DNA from 3 places in the Virgibacillus sp. LDC1 genome. Region 1 is predicted to be linked to each of the others. Evidence: predicted binding sites of a transcription regulator. Region 1 holds the regulator's gene; each other region holds the start of a gene.

Region 1 (2,326 bases):
TAACAGATAGGGGAAGGTTGAGTGTGGTTGCTGTAGAAAAGGAAAAAATAACGACATTGGGAGCACCGAGCTGCTTCGGCCTCGAAACCGACCTGTCGTTTACCGGAAACTACAGCGTACGATATCGTTCTCATGGCGTTACGGGTGAAGTCTCCACGCTGGAGGACATTACTTTTATTCAACCCACCTCTGCAGCAGTCGATATGATTCGTTTGCCGTTTCAGGATGCTGATGTATTTATACTTGCACCGCAATATAGGGACTGTCATGGTATACAAATCTATGCGTTCGCGGTAGAGCATGAAACGGGTAAAGCCGTCCAGCTCCGATTTCAGGATGAATCCTTGGTATCCGACACTTCCTATTACAGACCAGGCACGATTCCTATGGTGAAAGATAATAAGCTTGTTCTAGAGTCCACGGAGGGGCCTGGCGGAGAAGGTTCATCAGACTCTAAACTCACGCGAACGTATCGGCTGGATCTTAGGCAAAATGCTATGGTACTAGTCCAAGACAATACAATGATATCCCCTGTGAGTTAAATAAAACAAGTAAAGAGGTTACCATCCAATTAAGGGAGGTAACCTCTTATATTCATAGATATATGAAATTAGTGGACGTCCCTGAAGAGTCCGATTACTTTACCGAGAATCGTAACATGGTTCAGGCGCAGTGGCTCGTAGGTAGGATTCTCCGGTTGCAATCGTACATGATCCTTCTCCTTGTAGAAGGTCTTTACCGTTGCTTCGTCTTCTTCGGTCATCGCTACAACAATGTCGCCATTGTCTGCAGTTTGCTGCTGGCGAACAATGACATAGTCGCCGCTGTGAATGCCAGCTTCGATCATACTGTCACCGACTACCGACAACATGAACACCTTATCGTCGCCTACATAATGCTGCGGGAGCGGAAAATAATCCTCAATGTTCTCCATGGCTGTAATAGGAACACCTGCAGTGACTTTACCGACAACAGGCACTCTGGCAATGGTGTGGGTAAACAGGTTTGCGCTATCGGACTCTTCTTGGCCAAGAAGCTCGATGGCTCTTGGTTTCGTAGGGTCACGGCGAATGAGGCCTTTCTTCTCCAGACGGTCTAGATGTCCATGGACCGTTGAACTGGAGGCTAGTCCGACAGCCTCGCCGATTTCCCGGACAGAAGGCGGGTAACCCTTGCTACGAACTTCGTTGCGGATAAACTCTAAGATCGCCAGCTGGCGGCTGGATATTTTCGACATGCCGTATCAACCCCATTTAGTAACGTTTGGGAAAATTATAACATAGAACTTCCGTTCGTACAAACATAAGTTCTAAATAAAAATAGAACAAATGTTCTTTTGGGTATTGAATCAAACAAGTGTTCGTGTTAATATAAATCCATAAGAGAACACTTGTTTGGGAGATGATGATTCCATGTTGAAATACAGTACATACCGCAGCATTTATGAGAACGTTCCAGTGCAAACGAAGAATTCCTCGGAGACTTGGAGCAATCAATTGAAGTCCAGAATGGCATCCATTCCATTTATAAAGCTTTTATTCATCCTCTTGATCGTAGCTTCATTTTGGACAGGAGCATATTCCGTTTTTGCCGGGGGGATGGACAAGCCCACTGGGGAGAAGCAGGTTATTGTTCAATATGGTGATAGTTTGTGGCGAATTGCTTCCCTTCATAAACCGGCAGATATGGATACGAGAGTCTATCTGGATAGCATCCGAAGAATTAACGGATTGAAAGGTCCGGATATTCAGGCCGGAGAGGTGTTGTCTTTACCGGTCTGGTAATTGGACGACGCTAAGAGCAAACCTTTCCTTATATATGTCCCTACTTCTCGCTTTATATTTCTAAGCTTGCCTAACGAAGTGATTTCACGCAGTATAAGCGTGTTTATAATAGACGACTATTGATTTCTTAACATAGAGGAACCCATTTATGGCATCATATGTTCATATTTGTTCTTAATAAGAGTTTGCAAGGGTGCTGTTGCCTTGACAAGCTCTTTTTCACATGTTTAAGTTATACATGATATCGGAATTGGAGGAGGAGTCATGGACATCGATACTTTGGTTGAACGCATCAATGTACTAGCAAGAAAACAGAAGAGTGAGGGATTGACCGCGGAAGAGCTCAAAGAACGGGCTGAGCTTCGGGAAATATACCTTAATAATATTCGCAGTAACTTTAGACAACAGCTGGAAACGATCGAATGGGTTGATGAAAATGAACAAAAAGGCGGCCCGCGATTAAAGCATTAGTCGATCAATTGTCGCATGGATCTACAACAGTGGATTCATGACCAGATAGATGGATAGAATTATAATACTTG
Region 2 (2,326 bases), 330 kb from region 1:
CGAGGCACCCGCAGCCTGATTCGCGAACTCCGCCAGCGCACCGGCCATGGTTTTGCCGTCCGTGGCAATCCCTTCAAGGCGAGGCAGGGCGGTGTCGGCCTGCTGAATCAATCGGTTGGCCAGCTGAATATCCTTAGCGGCTGTGCCCACCGCTTCATTGAGCTCCGGAAAGCTTTTTTCGAGCCGGAACAGAAGACTTCGTACTTTATTAATTGCCGGGAGCTGATTCTCGATCTCAATCCCGAGCGTGTTGAAGATCTCAAAGATGGTGCCATTGGCGGTTTTGATGAAATTTTTGCTGATTTCCTCCACGACACCGGATGCGCCCTGGGCCGTCACTTTGGGAGAAATGGCGTTGATTTTCTCGTTGGTATAATAGAGGATCTGAGCTTTGACAGGCTCATTGGTCAGCACGGTGCCGATCCGGGCAGAGAAGTTCTCCGGAATAATGATGGCGGCATAATCATCGCCGCGCCGTACACCTTGAATAGCGTTCTCGCTATCCTCCGTAAACCGCCATCCCAGCTTCTCATTGTGATGGAGGGACTCCACGATTTCTTTTCCCAGATTAATCGGCTGGTCGCGAAGAGTGGTCCCTTTATCCAGGTTGGCAACGGCAATGGATACACCGGAGGTCTGGCCGTAGGGATCCCAAGAAGCCTCAATGTTAAACCAGGCATACAGAGAAGGAAGAACGGCAAGCCCGGCTATGATGACGCCTGCAGCCCAATTACGAATGATTCTATGGATATCGGCAGAATATATGTGGAAGATATTCTTCATGAGCGCTCCTGTCTTGTACGTAGTCGGTGCTAGTATGCCGCTAAATCCGTGCCAAGATACGAAACGAGCCGATCCTTTATCTCTTCCTTGAGGGAGTGCCATTCGCAGAGCAGGCTGCCTTCATATCCGCGGCACAAATACTGAACCTGCAGCCCTTCCTTGGCTGTGCGGTTCTGGCTATGAATCCGGATGCCGCGCCTTCTCATCTGTTGTTGTATGAACCAGGCATGATCCGAATTCCCTTTTTTAATAAGCTGCAGATTTAAGATATAGAGGTCAGCCGTTTTGAGTTTAAGGGTCTTGAGAATTCGAATATCCCGCTCGAGTGCAGACTGGATGATGTGATGCAGCAGATAATCATGGATTAGGGCTTCGTCTTCTGGTGAAGGCGGAGGAGGAGTGGAAGGCTTCATCATAAGAGACACATCCTCAGACATAAATATATAGAACATATGTTCTATCTTACACATAGTATGCCAACAATATACGGCCTGCAACCATTAATTTCTGGCAATGGTTTATGGATCCCAGTGGATTCATGGCGGCATATCGTTTACACTCCTGATAACTGCATTCATCAGGAGGCGATTCATTCATGATTCTACATAAAGGCGAAATATTGTTCAGGCAAGGGGATAGCGGGGACCATCTATATCACATCCGGAGCGGATTGTTCAAGGTGACCCGTCTCCATCCGAACGGCAACATGGTGCTTTTCAATATTTTATATCCCGGTGAAACGGTGCCGCACCATTCGCTGATCAGCCCGAAGGAGACACATGGAACGGCGATCGCTCTGATCCAGAGCGAAGTGGAGGTCATATCGGCTGAAGCGTGGTACCGCCAGCTCGCGGAGGATCCGCAGAAACCGCTCGAGGTTGCCAGATTGCTGCAGGAAAAAGTGCGGTTCATGCAGATGAGGCTGGATCACTTGACGGTGGGAGGACCTGCGGAGCGGCTTGAACTGCTGATCCGGTGGCTGGATGAGTATTCACAGGGAATACACTTGACCGAGTATCTGACTCAGGAAGAGATCGGACAGCTGATCGGCGTGAGGAGAGAAACGGTAAACCGGCTGCTGCGGGAACAGGGCAAGCACGTCTAGCCCTGAATTTGCGGACGATATGAACGCCGGGATACATATGTTAATAACATGCTCACGACAGAATTAGCAGAAGGTTCACTTTTTCGCTGAATCATAGTCACCAGCAAGCATAATCAATCCAAAAAGGGTGCCTGTCTTTATACAAGACAGGCACCCTTTGATTTTGTAATACGGTTCATTAATCTTCCAATGTACCCGCCGGGCCGAAGAATTCATAATGAATCCGGTCTGAAGGTACCTCCATCGATTTCAATTGACTGTTCATGGCACGCATGAACGGAACAGGGCCGCAGAAGTAGAAGTCGGCTTTCGCATCGACGGTTTTACGAAGGAATTCAAGATCAATATAGCCAGCTTGGTGGCACTGATCCTCCGATTCCGGTTGTTCATAAATGACATAAGAGGTTAGCTGCGGATGCTTGGAGGCGAGCGCATCGA
Region 3 (2,326 bases), 2.9 Mb from region 1:
TGATTCGTAATATTCGATGGATCCTCCATTTTCATCTGCCGGCTAAATCCCGTGGGGCGGTCAAAGTCGGCTCCCATACAACCGACCGACACCACATGCCCCATAAAACCAAGGCCGCGGCATCGCTGGCAAACCAGCTCTGTCAGCTCAAGCAGCACGACCTTGATTTCTTCCAGCTTGGTATAATCCCGAGGGAGGGTCATCATGTGTCCAACCGATTTAGGGTCAACCTGGTGCGTACCTGGCCTTACCGGGCTATCATCGATTCCGTTGGCAATTCGCCAGTACATCTCGGCTGAAATATCGGAATTTTTACCGAATTTACGGCGCATCATCTGCTTCAATTTAGCAAGAGGAGTCTGAGCCACGCTGCCGATCGTGGGCAGCCCCATGACGTTAAAGTGGCGGGTCATCTTGCTGCCGGCCATAAACATACAGCTAACGGGCAGTTTCCAAAGGGTATCCGCAAGCGAGTCCTTGGACAAAGTGTAGATGCCGGACGGATTTTTCTTGGCGTAGTTATCACAGGCCGTTTTAGCAAGGATTTTGGTTTCACCGATGCCGAAGCGGGCGTAAACACCCGTAGCATCCAGGATATGACGCTGAATGGTTTGGGCTAACTCATCGGGTGTGCCGAACAGATGCAGCGAACCGGTAACGTCTAGAAACTGCTCGTCGATACTGTAAGGCTCAACTAAATCGGTATAACTCTTGTATATCTCCGTGATTTGCATCGAAACGTCAATATACTTCTGCATCCTGGGTTTGATGACGACAAGATCCGGACACTTTGACAGCGCCTCCCCTAATCGCTCTGCCGTCGTTATTCCTTTTTCTTTAGCAAGCGGACAAGCAGCCAGCACAATGCCTGAACGTCTTTCCGGATCCCCTGCAACGACCAAAGGGCGATCTTTATACTCTGGGTGGTCTGCTTTCTCAACAGATGCATAAAAGGACTGGCAATCCCCTAACATGATCACTCGGTTAGATGATTTCACAACGGACTCCCCTTATCTGCGATTTTTAGCCCCAGGTAGGTGTACGATCGCTGCTCGATCTCTGCCTCAATCAGCCCCCACAGTATGGACAGCTTGTGATGATACCCTCTACAGATGAATTCAACCTCAATCCCAAGCTTTGTTTTTCGATCCTCGTAAACCTTAATGGCATATTCACGCATTTTTCTACGAGCTTGAGCTAAATCGGACAATGCGGCTGCCTGCAAATGGTCGATGATCGCATTCGTTAGCTCTAGGGTCTTTAAATCGGCTCTACATAGGATCGAACGGTCATGCTCTAACACATCAAGTAAAAGGGGTAATAAAATATAATCCTTCACCAGTTGGGTTTCATCTGGTTTCAACCCAATACTCAACATCATTAACCACCTCATTGACGGGAACGTTTGTTTGTATTATATGCGAACATTCGTTCTTTTATCAATGTAAATTATACCCTTATGATGACGAACCAGAACTCACAAGCGGTACCAATCATAATCAGTGATTAAAGACCCCGACCTGGAACCTTTCAATCAACGGATGGTTTTTATTCAGATTCACTTTCATTACAAAGTCGGAAGGGATCTCTTTGATACAAAACGAAATATCCTCCTGTAAAAATTCCGGCTTTTCATGATCGTAAAATTTCCCGGCCGCTTCCGACTTTCGAATCCGTTCAATGGTGTCCTCGGCAGATATGCGGTTAGTGTCTTGGAGAATCTCCGCTATATATTGTGCACAGGCCAGATCATCATCGCCAGACGGATGCGAAGCAATTAAATTAATCATCATGTCGTCATCTTCTTTTAATAAGTTTCTCTTTATAAACGCTGCTGTTGTTCTTGCATTGGTGAACCCGGTAACGAATAAGTGCTCGGTGCTCAGCGCGTTTAAGGTTGCTGTAACTCCATTAGTTGTCTTCTGGATCAGAAATTTCTCCCGAAGATCAAAGTTGTGTAAACGTACAGGCGAATTATCCAGCTCAAACCCCGGAATCGGCAGCCCCTGTATCTCTCCCGCTAATAAAAAGTCAGGATCGATTTTCTTTAGGCGTAAGGCGTCGTCCAGAGTTCCTGCCAGAATGATACCCTGAACCCCATTGATAAAGGCATAGTGCGCTACGGTAAAAGCCCTTATGACATCAATTACAACATTGATGTGTGATGCGTCCAACGTATGATGGTGTCCTTGAATAATCTTTATCGGCATGTCGTATCCCCTTTCACCCGGCATAGTGGGGGTATGTTAGTAACAGTATATTGGCCCAAATCCAAGGAGTGCTCAAATCCTCTAAGGCTTCGGCAGCAATGAGGGAATATTAAATC

The links. Region 1 encodes LexA, which represses DNA repair genes until DNA is damaged. Its sites were predicted from a motif close to CGAACATATGTTCG; they were not measured.
Region 2: OHJ21_RS02560 (YhjD family protein) is a predicted target of LexA. The motif match lies at 1,229-1,242, and genes of this name have one in related genera.
Region 3: OHJ21_RS16810 (YhjD family protein) is a predicted target of LexA. The motif match lies at 1,422-1,435, and genes of this name have one in related genera.

Annotation. Positions count from the first base shown of each region.
Region 1 covers NZ_JAOXLZ010000001.1:889,273-891,598, forward strand. The annotation lists gene OHJ21_RS04220 (hypothetical protein) at 1-542, shown strand, start outside; gene lexA (transcriptional repressor LexA) at 611-1,237, opposite strand; gene OHJ21_RS04230 (LysM peptidoglycan-binding domain-containing protein) at 1,413-1,784, shown strand; gene OHJ21_RS04235 (DUF896 domain-containing protein) at 2,049-2,255, shown strand.
Region 2 covers NZ_JAOXLZ010000001.1:560,454-562,779, forward strand. The annotation lists gene OHJ21_RS02555 (YhgE/Pip domain-containing protein) at 1-783, opposite strand, end outside; gene OHJ21_RS02560 (YhjD family protein) at 813-1,199, opposite strand; gene OHJ21_RS02565 (Crp/Fnr family transcriptional regulator) at 1,379-1,888, shown strand; gene hmpA (NO-inducible flavohemoprotein) at 2,067-2,326, opposite strand, start outside.
Region 3 covers NZ_JAOXLZ010000001.1:3,739,429-3,741,754, reverse strand. The annotation lists gene OHJ21_RS16815 (DNA polymerase IV) at 1-998, opposite strand, end outside; gene OHJ21_RS16810 (YhjD family protein) at 995-1,378, opposite strand; gene OHJ21_RS16805 (2-phosphosulfolactate phosphatase) at 1,500-2,210, opposite strand.